3 regions of the Lactobacillus sp. ESL0230 genome follow, and region 3 is predicted to be linked to each of the others. Evidence: predicted binding sites of a transcription regulator. Region 3 holds the regulator's gene; each other region holds the start of a gene.

Region 1 (4,941 bases), on a different contig from region 3:
CGGTCGTGAAGTACGGGACCAAACTGTCGGTGTTATTGGTACGGGACACATTGGCCAAGTATTCATGCAAATCATGGAAGGCTTTGGTGCTAAAGTCATTGCTTATGACTTATTTAAGAACCCCATCTTAGAAGAAAAGGGTTATTACGTTGATAGTTTAGATGAATTATATGCACAAGCAGATGTCATCTCACTTCATGTACCTGACGTTCCAGAAAACATCCATATGATTAACGATGATTCTATTCAAAAGATGAAAGATGATGTTGTTATCATTAATGTATCTCGTGGTCCTTTAGTTGACACCGATGCTATCGTGCGTGGATTAGATTCTGGTAAAATTTTCGGTTTTGCAATGGATACTTACGAAGGTGAAGTTGGTATTTTCAATAGTGATTTCACCAATAAAGAATTACCTGACAAGCGTCTTGCCGACTTGATTGACCGACCAAATGTTTTGGTAACCCCACACACTGCTTTTTACACTACTCATGCTGTTCGCAATATGGTTATTAATGCTTTTGATAACAACTTAAAATTAATTAAGGGTGAACCAGCTGATACACCAGTTGATTTAAATAAAGAATTTTAATTTCACAAATTAATTTATTCTACTTAAACACATGCTATAACTTTACAAAAAGCACCGATTTATTTCGGTGCTTTTTGCATTTATTTTTATTATTATCATACCCATTAATTAGCTGAAGCGTTAGTTGCCTGGATTAAAGCACCACGAAAACCTAATTCTTCTAGCTTATTAACTCCTTTTATGGTTGAACCACCTGGCGTTGTTACTTCATTTTTTAATTCTTCTGGTAATTTTTTTGTATCAAGAGCTAATTGAGCTGTACCAATTAGCATTTTTTCAATTATTTCATAGGAATCCGTCCGCTTAACACCATTTTCTACTGCAGCATCACTTAGGGCTTGGATTAATAAATCAACATAGGCTGGCGTACACCCAGCAATTGTGCCATAAATTCCTAACTTATTTTCAGGAACAACATAGACATCACCCATGCAAGCAAAAATATTTTTAGTTAGTTCGATTACTTCTTGTTTTTCCTCAGAAAGAAAGCTAATTACTGTGATACCCCGACCAATTTTAACTGGTGTGTTAGGAACAACTTTGACAAAGGTTGCATCTGCTGAAATCAGCTGCTTAACCTTTTTTAAATCGCCACCACCAGTTGAAATAATTATGCCATGATAAACTTGTCCTAGTTTTATAAAAATATTATCAATTGCTGAACCACCTACTGCTACAATTACTGCTTCACAGGGTTCAAATTCATTATACGTATCTACTAACTGTAACCCATATCTAGTTGCCAGTTTTTGTGCAGATGCGTGCCCACCGTCATAAATATAAATATCCTCACTAGCAGTTTTAGCTTGTAGTAGTCCCTGAACGATAGCAGTACCAATTTTACCAGTTCCAATAAATCCAATTTTCATTTCAATCACCTTCAATTGTTTAAAGAGTAGCATCAGCAATTAACACTAATTTTCTTGAAAATCAGCCAACCACTGTCACATTAATAACACTTTACTTTATTATACCGAAATCATTAATTAACTAAGCACCTAGCAACTTAATTTATAAATCATTTTTAAGTAGCTTAACGAATTGGGGATAATTTTTTACTTCATACAGGGGATGCAAATTCATATTATTTTTTCGGTGCCGATGGTTATACCAAATACTATTAAAGCCATAATTTTCTGCACCTAAAATATCTGACTGCAAACCATCACCAAAAAAAATTGTTTCAGCAGGTCCGATTGAAGATAAATTGAAAAAATAATCAAAAATACGTTTGTCTGGCTTAGCAAAACCAGCTGCTTGAGAAGTAACAATTAAGGAAAAATAATTTTTTATTCCTGCCAATGCAAGTCGATGTTCTTGCATAAAGCTTTCGCCATTACTCAGAACCGCTAACTGGTAACCTTTTTTTTGAGCAAATCTAAGTGTATCTATAACACCTGGCAACAACTGATGAGATTCACTAAAATAACTGCGGTACTCTTGCATAATTAATAGACCATCAACATTAATTTGTAGGTTATCTTTGAGAAAGTTATGAAAAACCATTTCACTGAGCTGGTCGTAGGTGATCTTTCCTTGTTCTAACTGGCGCCAAAGACCTTGATTGTAACTGTTATAACGCTGTTGCAACGCCGTAGTTAATTTCCAATGATGGGCATTAAAAAGACTACGTAAAGCATAATGTTCTGTAGCAGCAAAATCAATTAAAGTATCATCAACATCAAAAATTATTTGTTTAAATCGCAAATAAATATCTCCTTATTGCTATTAATATATAAATTAATAAACTTAAAAATTAATCTGTTTACTATCTATTTTATTAAAATTAGCGGACAAAGTCATTTAACATGTTTAATCCAGTATTATGCTAACACACTTTAAGTTGGCTTACCTTTATTAAATCGCCTTAGCATAGTTAGTCTATTTAAAAGATTATTCTTTGTAGTTTTTCTTTACCACTTCAAGTCATTAGGTAAGCACAATTTTTAATTTATTGTGCTTTTTTCTTTGCTATTTATTTTTAAAACTTAGTATTTCTTACTCGCACATAAAAGACTGGCGTTATTTTTTTATTTGCTAATTTTTTATTGCATACACAACATGTTGTGGTATCATTTTTTATATAACCATACATAATGTAGTTGTGAAACAAAATTTATATCTAGGAGTCATTTTTATTATGAAAAATTCAACCATAACTTTAAGTCAAGCCTATATTGACCGAGTGAAACAAAATATTACCTCCCATTGGGGCGAATTAGGCTGGGTTACTTACAAACGGACTTATGCCCGGTGGCTACCAGAAAAAAATCGTTCTGAAAATTGGGATGAAACCGTTAAAAGAGTTGTGGAAGGTAATATCAATCTTGATCCCCGCTTAAAGGACTCACCTTCAGATAAATTATTTAATGAGTTAACCACTGAAGCTCAAGAACTATTCAAAATGATTTATGGCCTTGCTGCTACTCCATCTGGTCGCAATCTTTGGGTTTCTGGTACTGACTATCAAAAACGCAATGGCGATTCCTTGAATAACTGTTGGTTTATTGCTATTCGTCCTCAAGCTTATGGTGCCAGCCATATTTTGCCCGATTATTTAAAAAAAGAACAGGTAGCAGTTTCAATGCCCTTTTCTTTTCTATTTGATCAACTAATGAAAGGGGGTGGTGTGGGATTCTCAGTTACTCAAGATAACATAAAAAAAATACCCCAAGTCGACAATAACATTGATTTAACAATTATTATTGATCAAGATAGTGATTCTTATACTGATACAATTAAACTTGGTGCAATTGATAAAAAAAAGTGGTCTAAACAAAATAGTACTCCAAATGACTGCATCTATTTTGAAGTGCCCGACACACGAGAGGGCTGGGTCTTAGCCAATGCCAGATTAATAGATATGCATTTTAATCAAACAAATCCTGAGCACAAGACTAAATTAGTCATTGATATCAGTAATATTCGTCCTTATGGAACAAAAATCAATGGTTTTGGTGGTACAGCTTCTGGGCCAATGCCGTTAGTTGAAATGCTTTTCGACATTAACAAAATCATCAATACATGTTCAAACCGCAAAATCAGTTCAGTTGATGCAACAGATATTTGTAACTTAATTGGCAAAACAGTTGTTGCTGGTAACGTTAGACGATCAGCTGAGTTAGCATTAGGTTCTAATACAGACCAAGCATTTATCACTATGAAACAAGACCAAGATAAGCTCTATCACCACCGTTGGGCATCAAATAATAGTGTAGCAATTGATGCTGCGTTTACCAATTATGAACCGATTGCCAATGGTATTAAAGAAAATGGCGAACCAGGCATTGTAAATTTGGACTTATCTCAAAACTATGGTCGAATTATAGATGGATACCAAAAAGACGTTGATGGTGCAGTAGAAGGAACCAATCCTTGTGGTGAAATTTCTCTTGCTAATGGTGAGCCTTGTAATTTATTTGAAGTTTTTCCTTACATTGCTGAACAACAAAATTGGAATTTAAAAGATGTGTTTAGATTAGCCACCCGCTATACCAAACGTGTTACATTCAGTACTTACGATTGGGCTATATCCCGGGAAATAATTTATAAAAATCGTCGTATTGGCGTATCTATGTCAGGCATTCAAGATTGGTTATTGAATGATTTAGGGCACCGTGTTGTCACTGGTTTTAAAGAAGAGAGCGATCACGAAACTGGAGCTAAAATTCAAGTACCGATTTATGATCCGAAAGGAATTGAAATGGTTTCTAACGCCTATCAAGCGGTTGTGGATGCAGACAATGAATATAGCCAAGCTTTAGGATGTAATCCTTCAATTAAACACACTACAGTCAAACCATCAGGAACGGTAGCAAAACTTGCTGGTGCTTCTGAAGGTATGCACTTTCACTATGCAGGCTACTTAATTCAACGAATTCGTTTCCAAGCGTCTGACCCGCTTCTTAAAGCCCTCGCTGAATGTGGTTATTATTCAGAACCAGATGTTTACACACCAAATACAGTTTGTGTTGAATTCCCACTACGAGCTACACATGCAGATAGTGAAAATTTTGCCTCTGCTGGCACGGTTTCAATTGCTGAACAATTCGCAACACAAGCTTTCTTACAAACATATTGGTCCGATAATGCTGTAAGCTGCACCATTACCTTCCAAAATGATGAAGGTAAGCAAATTACATCTTTATTCAACCAGTACCGCCATATTATTAAATCAACCTCTCTTTTGCCCTACTATGGTGGTTCATTGAAACAAGCTCCAAAAGAGCCAATTGATAAAGAAACATATGAAAAAAGAAAAGCCTCAATTATTGCCGATGTTGCTACAGTCTTTGCCAAGCAAAACAATGACCAAAAAAATTTGGAATTAATTGATCAAACTGATTGTG
Region 2 (4,941 bases), on a different contig from region 3:
AGTCAGAATACTATTATAGATAATGTACTAAAAAATCTCGGCCTTAACATCAAAAATGGAGCTAAAGTTGACCTTAGCCAACTAGTTGGCAGAGAGTTTAGAATTGCTACTAATGATGATTACTACCAAAAATTACCTACAGGAATGTTTATTCCCAAAAAGGTAAACTCAGCTATGTATACTAATAGTAAGCTTAAACTGCGAATTGCTGGTGTCATTCGACCTAAAAATAAAGATTCGCTAGAACTATTAGCGCATGGTATTGCCTATAGTGACCAACTAGCACAGCAAGTTATTAAAGAAAACCAAAGTTCAGCAATTGTTAAAGCACAAAAAAACTCTAATCAGAATGTGCTAACAGGACAAAATATGAATCAGACCACTAAAAAGCAGGTATTGCAAGCAATCGGTGGTTCTACAATTCCTGCTGGAATCATGATTTATCCTAATAACTTTGATGCAAAAAGCAAGGTCTTAAATTATTTAGATAACTGGAATAAAGGTAAAGCTAAACAAGATAAAATCATTTATACCGATATGTCTAGTGCAGTAACTACTATGACTGGCGGATTATTAAATGGAATTACTGCTGTTTTAATTGCTTTTGCCGCAATCTCACTTATAACTTCAATGATTATGATTGGAATATTAACTTATACCTCAGTCTTAGAAAGAACTAAAGAAATTGGGATTTTAAAAGCTCTTGGCGCACGAAAAAAAGATATTACTCGTGTCTTTGATGCTGAAACTTTTATTTTAGGAATTTTTTCTGGTATTTTGGGAATTGTAATTGCCCGGCTGCTAATTTTCCCAATTAACAGTGTACTTTATTCCATCACTGATTTGACCAATGTAGCTCAACTTAATCCAATTCATGCTCTTGTTTTAATTGGTATTTCGACCATTTTGACGATGCTCGGCGGACACTTGCCTGCCCGCATGGCTGCCAAAAAAGATGCCGCCATTGCTTTAAGGAGTGAATAAAATATTTAAAGTCTTAATCAATATTCTATTTGCAAGAAATATTGATTAAGGCTTTTTTAAATTATTTACACTGCCTATTTTATCTCTAGTTGACAAATTGGCATATACCAATTTATAATTAACTTAATATTTTTGGGAGGCTTATTTATGAAAATAATTATTAAGGACGACAAAGCAAGTGCTAGTAATCAAGCGTTTGCAATTTTTAAAAACAGCATTAGCAATGGAGCAAAAGTTATTGGCTTAGCAACTGGTTCCACTCCGGAAAATCTTTACCAAGAATGGGTTGATAGCCAACTTGATAATAGTAACTTAATTAGTATTAATCTTGATGAATATGTTGGCTTAGACGAAAAAAGTGACCAAAGTTACCACTATTTCATGCAAAAACATCTTTTCCAGCAAAAGCCATTTAAAAAATCATATATACCTGATGGTATTTTAGCTATTAACAATCCACAAAAAGCTTCAGCTGACTACAATAAAATTATCGAAGACAATCCAATTGATATTCAACTTTTAGGTTTAGGTCAAAATGGTCATATTGCTTTTAATGAACCTGGAACCGCATTTGATTCAATCACACACGAAGTTAAATTAACCGAAAATACTATTCAGGCAAATTCGCGTTTCTTTAGCAATATTGATGACGTTCCTAAGTCAGCAATTTGTATGGGTATTGCCAATATCATGAGTGCAAAAGAAATAGTAATTATGGCGTTTGGCGAAAATAAAGCTGATGCCGTCCAAAAAATGATTGAAGGACCAGTAACTGAAGAAGTTCCTGCATCTATTTTGCAAAATCATCCCAATGTAACATTAATTATTGACCAAAGTGCTGCTAGCCAATTAGATGAAAAATATCGCAATTAGGACTTAGATTAAGCAAATCAAAAAAGAAATTAAAACCCTTTAGACTAAACTGTCTGAAGGGTTTTATTATTTTAGTAATTAAACAGATACATCTAGTCTTAAACAGTAAATTGTTTAAATTCAGTTAGTCAGCAGTGAAATAGCTCCCACACCAGTTAGTTTAGCTTTGCCCTTTTTATTTTAATAATTTTTATTTTGTTCAATACCAGTTGAATCCGTTAACATTATTGATTTTTATTATTTAATTATAACGTTATTTAATATATTAACCAGAAATTGTATACATATTAGTGCATATTTCTATACTAGTAAAATATTATGTATTATACTTAGGTTAAATTAAGAGAGGATGGTGATAAGTTGAAACGAATTAAGAAATGGTTTATGATCATATGCTTCTTGCTAATGATACCGCTACCAATATTTATTCTCTGGGATACTAGTGGTTTTTGGCAAAAGTACTTAAAAATCAGCTTACCTACTTTAGGGAAGCTCAACCCAATTTTTACTTGGTATCTGATTGGTATCAGTGCCATTATTTTATTGGTACTAGTTGTTAGTTTAATAATAATTTTGTTTTGGCCTGTACAACGATACTTTAATTTGATTCATAAAAAAGATGGTCAAGTTAAAATAACTAGCAAGGCTATTAATAGCTATGTGGCCAATTCTTTAAATGATTTACCTTATTTAAAGAATCCAAAAGTGGCTTCACGACTAACTAATCGTAAAATCAAAATTAAGATTAGTGGCGACCTTGGAGCAGCTGAAAATATGACTCCCTTGCTTGACAATTATTTAGAAGAATTAGACAAAAATCTCAAGCTATTATTAGGGATTGATCAAAAGCCTAAAATTAAAATTAAATTTGTAAACTATCACACTTCTAATAAACCAGAACAGCGCGTTCAATAAAGGAGGCAAGCAATGAAAGAAAATTTAGAAAAGTACCTCCCAGAAATAAGCGGTGCAGTAATCGGTTTATTACTAGCATTTTGTTTTATCGGACTGGGATTTTACAAAACTATTTTCGTCATCGTTATGTTAGTCTGCGGCGCTTTAGTTGGTCATTATTGGCCCTTACTAAAAAACTTAAAAAACAGATAATAATCGAATAATACCGAAAGGAACTGATATTTATGGTACAAACTAATTCAAAACAAGAAATAAAAGGCGATTTAAATTATGATACTAAGGTAATTCAAAAAATTATCGGTATTGCTTTATCAGACGTAAAAGGGCTCTTAACTGTCAACGGTGGCTTCTTTTCAAACTTAGCTGATAAAATTGTCAATAACGATGATGTTACTTCAGGGGTCAATGTTGAAGTTGGTAAAAAACAAGTAGCTGTAGACATTGAAATTGTTGCTGAATATGGTATTCAAATTTCTAAATTATATGACCAAATTAAACAAAAAATCCATGATAAAGTTAAAGAAATGACTGACTTAGATACTGTTGAAGTTAATGTAACGGTAGTTGATATAAAGACTAAAGAACAACATGAGAAAGATTCGGTTAGCTTACAAGACAAGATTACCGGTACGGCCCAAGATGCTAAAGAAAAAATTGGTGGTCAAGCTGATAAAGTGCAGGACAAAGTAGAAGATAAAAAAGAAGCCAAAGCTAGAGTTAACTAACTATAATTAACTAATTCTACTTTACTTAACAAAAAGTGATAAATCACTAAATTCGGTTGAATCGTGTTTTATCACTTTTTTGTCTAAAAATTTATTGCTTCGCAAGTTAAGGTTTCACGTGTAACAAAATAAAAGCTATATGTATTTTGATATTTTTTTAAGCTGTATTATACAAAAACACTTGACATTTAAATTATTATTTTAATTAATTTTTTGCTTGTCTAACCACTATATCTCGTATTAAACTAGATATGAATCTATATATTGTATTTAAGAAAGAACGTGATTCAAGTTATTGTTTTAAGTGGGCCAATTGGAGCCGGTAAATCCAGTTTAACTAGTATTTTAGCTGAGCATTTGGGTACACAAGCGTTTTATGAAGGAATCGATAACAATCCTGTTTTACCTCTATATTATCAAAACATGAAACGCTACACTTTTTTACTTAATATTTATCTACTCAATCATCGTTTAGCACAAATTAATCAGGCAATTCAAGAAAAAAATAGTGTATCTGATCGTTCCATCTACGAAGATGCCCTTTTTTTCCAAATGAATGCCGAAAATAATGTGGCTGACCCGACTGAGTTTAAGATTTACGATAGTTTACTTGAGAATATGTTGGAAGATACACCTGGTAACCCAAGTAAGAAACCGGACTTATTAATTTATATTCACGTTTCTCTTGACACGATGCTAAAACGCATTGAAAAACGTGGTAGATCATTTGAGCAATTAAGTACCGATCCCAGTTTAAAAGACTACTATGCCCGTCTAATTAATTATTATGAGCCATGGTATGAGAGTTATGATGCTTCACCTAAAATGGCTATTGATGGTGATCAATATGACTTTATTGTTGATGAGCATGCCAAAAAAGAAGTTTTACATCAAATTGATAATAAATTGCACGAAGTAGGCAATTTATAGTAAAGAAGGAACGTGATGACAGTTATTGTTTTAAGCGGGCCAATTGGAGCCGGTAAATCCAGTTTAACTAGTATTTTAGCCAATTATTTAGGAACCAAACCATTTTACGAAAGTGTTGACGATAACCCTGTATTGCCTCTTTTTTATGCGGATCCCAAAAAATATGCTTTCTTATTACAAGTATTTTTCTTAAATACTCGTTTTCGTAGCATTAAAGATGCATTAATGGATGACAACAATGTCCTTGATCGATCAATCTATGAAGATGCCCTCTTTTTTCAAATGAATGCTGATATTGGACGAGCAACCAAGGAAGAGGTTGACACATATTATGAACTTCTAAACAACATGATGACTGAACTTGAGCATATGCCTAAGCGTCAACCTGATTTGCTTGTTCATATTGATGTATCATATAACACGATGCTCAAACGAATTCAAAAACGTGGTCGTCCTTATGAACAACTTAGTTATGATGCCACTTTAGAAGATTACTATAAGCAATTACTGCAAT
Region 3 (4,941 bases):
TGTCCGTTAACTCTACCAGCAAGTGCTGCTTTGCCAAGAGAAGTTGAAATGCTGTGTGCTAATTCATTAATAGTGACTGTTTGTTCAAAAGCTCGTTTTGATCCATCTGGTAAAATAATTGAAAAGCTCATATTTCCTCCAAATAATAAAAAAAGTCCCAGTGCATTATGCACTGGGACGTATTTAGCGTGGTTCCACCCAATTTAGGCTAGTTCTGTCTAGCCCACTCTTTCTGAATCGATAGTGGAATTCACCCAATTATTTACTCTTTAACAATGAATAAGTGGGGTGTCGACTCTAATAAAAAACTTCCAGAATACCGTCTTTCTCTCTGATACGAGCAACATCATGTTCATTCATTTAATACAATTATACATATTTAACATTTAATTGCAATAATTTTTTAAAAAGCAAAAAAATCCACCAATATTTATTAAATTAACTACGCCGATTGGGTCCGGATACAATTATTTCAGTTGCGAGTGTCTTTACACGCTCCATCAGTCGCGCTGCTTTTACTGGGTCAATTGCATTTTTGGTTTCCTTAAAATGTTCTTCTAAATCTGCCATTGCAAAATTAGAAGAGAAAAAGGTCGGCAGTTCATTGTCCATTCGTGCCTGAAGAATTATGCCCAAAACTTCATCTCTTGACCATTGACTTAATGTTTCAGCACCAACATCATCTAAAATCAATAAGTCACAGTGAGCTATGCGCTGGACTTCATTTGTTAAACTGTTGTCGCCAAAATGACTCGCTAAGTTAGCAATAAAAGTTGGTAAATGCAAAAAAATAACCTGTTTATTCATCGCTGCTATCGAATTAGCAAGACCAGCTAGTAAATAAGTCTTGCCTACGCCAAAATCGCCTGATAAATACAAACCCTTTTGATAAACATTTGTTTTATATAGACTCAAAAATTCTTGAATTTTAGCAATAGCTGTTCTGCGTCCTGCAGTCACTTCCACTTGACTTAAACGTACGTTATGCAAATTTAGTGGTAAATTAATTAAACGAACATGCTTTTTGATACTATGATCTCTATCTTGAGCTAATTTGCTTTCTTCAGGAACATATTTAAGTGTGATGGCATTGCTACTTAACATCAATTCTGGACGATAGCCAACAATTACTGGATCTTTATGATGCTGCGAGATATAAAATTCGTATAAACTAGAGAGGCTCGCATTAATCATTTCATCCGTTATTTTATCTCGGTAAACATTAATAAATTTTTGAATTTTAGGATCAGCTAAAATTTGCTTGCGAATCTCGTCAAAATTATTTTTCTTAGTTAGTTTTGAATTGTTTTTAATTATTAGCTGATTTATTGTACGCATTTTTTACCTACTTCATACCATTTTCACTTTCAAAATTCTTAAAGAAGTTCTTTAAATCATCTGCTGAAACATCAGTTTCATTCTTTGCCTGACGTTTACTCCAATCGGTACCTTTTTCTATTGATTTTTTACTATAGTTACGATAATGATTAACTTTATTCTTTTGCTTAGTCTGTTTTCTTTTAGCAATATATTCTAAGGCTTGTTCTCCTGAATGTACCCCATGTTGCAGCCAATCATGTAAAATCGTATTAGTTAAATTATAAGAAAGTTTAGGGCTACTTTGCAGACAAACATACGTTAATATATTAAGCAAGTCTGCTGAAATGCCTTTCTGGTTATATAAATTATCAAGTAATTGATATTCACTTGCATCAACAAAATCATGACTCTCATTTTTTAAGTAATAGATAAATTGCGCCGGAGTTTTTTCATGTGCTAATTGCAAAATTTCCTGTTCTTTTTTACTAAATTGCTTATCATTAAAAGTTGAATTTGCTTGCAGCGTCCGTTTTTGATTCTGTTGCTGCGTATCTGTACCATGAATGGTGTTTGCAATCGTTCGCTTAATTAATGGCATGTTCAATTGATATTCACCGTGCAAACAAGATAAAGTTTCATCAACAAATTCTTGTTCGGCTAGACCATATGTCCGCATTAGACCGCGAATTGCTTCACGATTTTTATCAATTTCACTATTTGGGATTTGATATATTTCAAATTGCTGTTTCATAAAATCCCAATCAATACTGTCTTGTTGATTGATACTTGCTTGTTGATTTTGACCAACCTGGTTTTCACGCACTGCTTGTTTGACTTCTGGTGAAGGATCGATTGCCTCTGCTTTTGGCAAACTAAAAACATCCATAAATGAAGCGGATATATCTTGCGCATTAGCCAATCCGGTCACAGTATTTTTATTTTGCTTATTCTCATGTGCAAAATCACTACTTAGCTTTTGAAAAACTGTAACACCAACTTTTTCTTTTAATAAACTAGCTAATAGTGTTGTGGCAAAAAATTCACTACTACTGGGTACTTCTGCCAAACGAAAAGTTAAAACTTGACCCATAATTTTATTATCGATTAATTTTGTTTGAACTAATCCGACAGCTTCCAACTTATGTAATGCGATAAACAAGCTTTTGAGGTCGCAGTCTAGTTGTTCTTGTAAACTATACAGTCCATGTGCATCTGACAGAATCATTTGTGGACGGTAATCCTCATTTAAGCTTAAATATAAAGCTAGCGCTAACGAGCCAATTAATGGTTGATATAACTTAACTAGAATACGCAGTGCAGTTATAGAAATTTCTACCCGATTAATAATTAAAAAAGGCTGTTTAGGATTGGGCGTCATAAACATGACTAATTACCCTTCTCTCTTTTGGCCATCATATCTTCCATTGTCTTCATAAAACTAGACATATCCTTAAATTCACGATAAATTGATGCAAACCGAATATAGGCAACATCATCTAATTCAGCTAATTCATCCATAACCAATTTTCCAATTTTTTTAGATGAAATCTCACTAATTCCTTGTTGTCTAATTTTATTTTCTACATGATCAACTAATTGTTCAAATTGAGAACTAGTAATGGGCCGTTTTTGTCCAGCAGCCATTACACCATGAAGTATTTTTTTGCGGTTAAATGGTTCCCGTGTACCATCATTTTTAATTACTAATAAAGGTGTTGTCTCAATTCGTTCAAAAGTAGTAAACCGAAAACCACAATTTTCACATTCTCTTCGCCGTCTTATTGATCTATTTTCATCACTAGGTCGTGAATCAATGACACGAGATGCATTTTGTCGACAATTAGGACATTCCATACTCTGACTCCTTAATTATTTTACTAATCAATTTATCTAATTTAGTTTCTAAAACTTTTATTGTACTGGTATTTAAAATTACATAATCAGCCAACTTTGCTTTTTGGGCTAACGACATCTGGCTATTAATTCGAGCTATCGCATCTTTTTCAGTTAAATTGTCTCGTACCATTAAACGCTTGATTTGCTCACCCTCTGGTAAAGCAATTAAAATACTGCAATCACATAAATTTCGAGCTTTAGATTCAAAAAGTAGTGGTGCATCAAGAACAACAATCAGCTCACCTAGCTTTTTATATCGAGTAATTTTAGCCTGAATTTCTTTTAAAATCAATGGATGTGTAATAGCATTCAGCTTTTCCAATTGCTGCTTATCACTAAAAACTATTTGCCCAAGTTTTGCACGATTAATTGATTTATCTGAATTTAAAATATTACATCCAAATTCTGTCACTACAACTTTATAGCCTGCATGATCTATATTTAAAAGCTCATGAGCGATTCTGTCACTATCAATAACTGGTATCTTCTTTTTATGAAAGAATGCATCTGCCGTACTCTTCCCGCTAGCAATTCCACCAGTTAAGCCTATCACGATAGTCACTTATAAATCACCTGACAATCGGGACAAAATGTAGTACCACGTCCTGATACCTTGATTTTTTCTAATAAAACCCCACAGCGTGGGCAAGGCTCACCTTTATGTCCATATACCTTCAGTAATTTTTGAAAATCGCCCGTATCACCGTTTGCATCAAGATAAGTATGTATGGTTGTGCCGTGCTTTTTTATGGCCAAGTCAATTAGTTCATTAATATTGTCGTGCAATTGATGTCCTTGAAACTGCGGAATTTGATTGGCTAAACTTAGTGGGTGAATTTTTGTCTGCCACAATACCTCATCAACGTAAATATTACCAAGTCCAGCAACAATTGTTTGGTCAAGCAGTACATTTTTTATATTCTTTTTTTTGCGACTAAGTGCATTTATCAAGTACTGTGTAGTGAATTCAGATGAATTAGGTTCGCAGCCCAATTTACTAATACCGGTTACTTCCTTTTCTGTACCAGTCTTAACCAATTGCATGCGTCCAAATTTACGGACATCATTATAACGTAATGCTGTTTTGTCTGTAAAAGCTATTTGAACATGATCGTGCTTATCTTTAGGTATATTAGCCTCTACTAAACGATATTTACCTTCCATCCGCAAATGAGAAACAATAGTTAATTGACCACTTAAACGAATTAGTAAATATTTTGCATAACGATCTATCGTTTCGATTTTCTTACCTACTAATTGCTGAATAAATTGCTCAGAATCACTAGCAATAATTTTAGGATACCACACCGTAACTGCTTGAATCGTTTTTCCTTTAACCAAAGGAAGAAGAGTTCGGCGAACTGTTTCTACTTCTGGCATTTCTGGCATTGATCTATCTCCTTACTTTGCATCAAACCAATCATGACCATAGCCTGAATCAGCAACCAATGGAATATCTAAATGTACTGCTGATTGCATCACTGCAGGAACAATCTCTTTGATAGTTGCTAACTCATCTTTAGGAACATCAAAAATCAATTCATCATGAACTTGAACAACCATTTTTGTTTTTAAATGAAGTTCATCTAACTTGCGTTGCATATTAATCATCGCAATTTTAATAATATCTGCTGCAGATCCTTGAATTGGCGAATTAATTGCAGTACGTTCAGCAAATGATCGAATATTAAAGTTTTTAGCGTGAATATCTGGTAAATAACGCCG

Evidence for each region. Region 3 encodes NrdR, which represses ribonucleotide reductase genes. Its sites were predicted from a motif close to ACACNATATATNGTGT; they were not measured.
Region 1: a site for NrdR is predicted at 2,647-2,662, ahead of nrdJ (ribonucleoside-triphosphate reductase, adenosylcobalamin-dependent). Genes of this name have one in related genera too.
Region 2: a site for NrdR is predicted at 3,723-3,738, ahead of F5ESL0230_RS08245 (deoxynucleoside kinase). Genes of this name have one in related genera too.

What each region holds. Positions count from the first base shown of each region.
Region 1 is NZ_REHI01000002.1:14,166-19,106, reverse strand. It holds gene F5ESL0230_RS00305 (D-2-hydroxyacid dehydrogenase) at 1-592, shown strand, start outside; gene F5ESL0230_RS00300 (pyrroline-5-carboxylate reductase) at 697-1,461, opposite strand; gene F5ESL0230_RS00295 (YjjG family noncanonical pyrimidine nucleotidase) at 1,604-2,299, opposite strand; gene nrdJ (ribonucleoside-triphosphate reductase, adenosylcobalamin-dependent) at 2,733-4,941, shown strand, end outside.
Region 2 is NZ_REHI01000008.1:368,219-373,159, forward strand. It holds gene F5ESL0230_RS08220 (ATP-binding cassette domain-containing protein) at 1-984, shown strand, start outside; gene F5ESL0230_RS08225 (glucosamine-6-phosphate deaminase) at 1,132-1,857, shown strand; gene amaP (alkaline shock response membrane anchor protein AmaP) at 2,218-2,772, shown strand; gene F5ESL0230_RS08235 (DUF2273 domain-containing protein) at 2,785-2,964, shown strand; gene F5ESL0230_RS08240 (Asp23/Gls24 family envelope stress response protein) at 2,997-3,497, shown strand; gene F5ESL0230_RS08245 (deoxynucleoside kinase) at 3,780-4,427, shown strand; gene F5ESL0230_RS08250 (deoxynucleoside kinase) at 4,443-4,941, shown strand, end outside.
Region 3 is NZ_REHI01000006.1:839,802-844,742, forward strand. It holds gene thrS (threonine--tRNA ligase) at 1-131, opposite strand, end outside; gene dnaI (primosomal protein DnaI) at 439-1,338, opposite strand; gene F5ESL0230_RS05875 (DnaD domain protein) at 1,346-2,704, opposite strand; gene nrdR (transcriptional regulator NrdR) at 2,707-3,174, opposite strand; gene coaE (dephospho-CoA kinase) at 3,161-3,778, opposite strand; gene mutM (bifunctional DNA-formamidopyrimidine glycosylase/DNA-(apurinic or apyrimidinic site) lyase) at 3,775-4,605, opposite strand; gene polA (DNA polymerase I) at 4,618-4,941, opposite strand, start outside.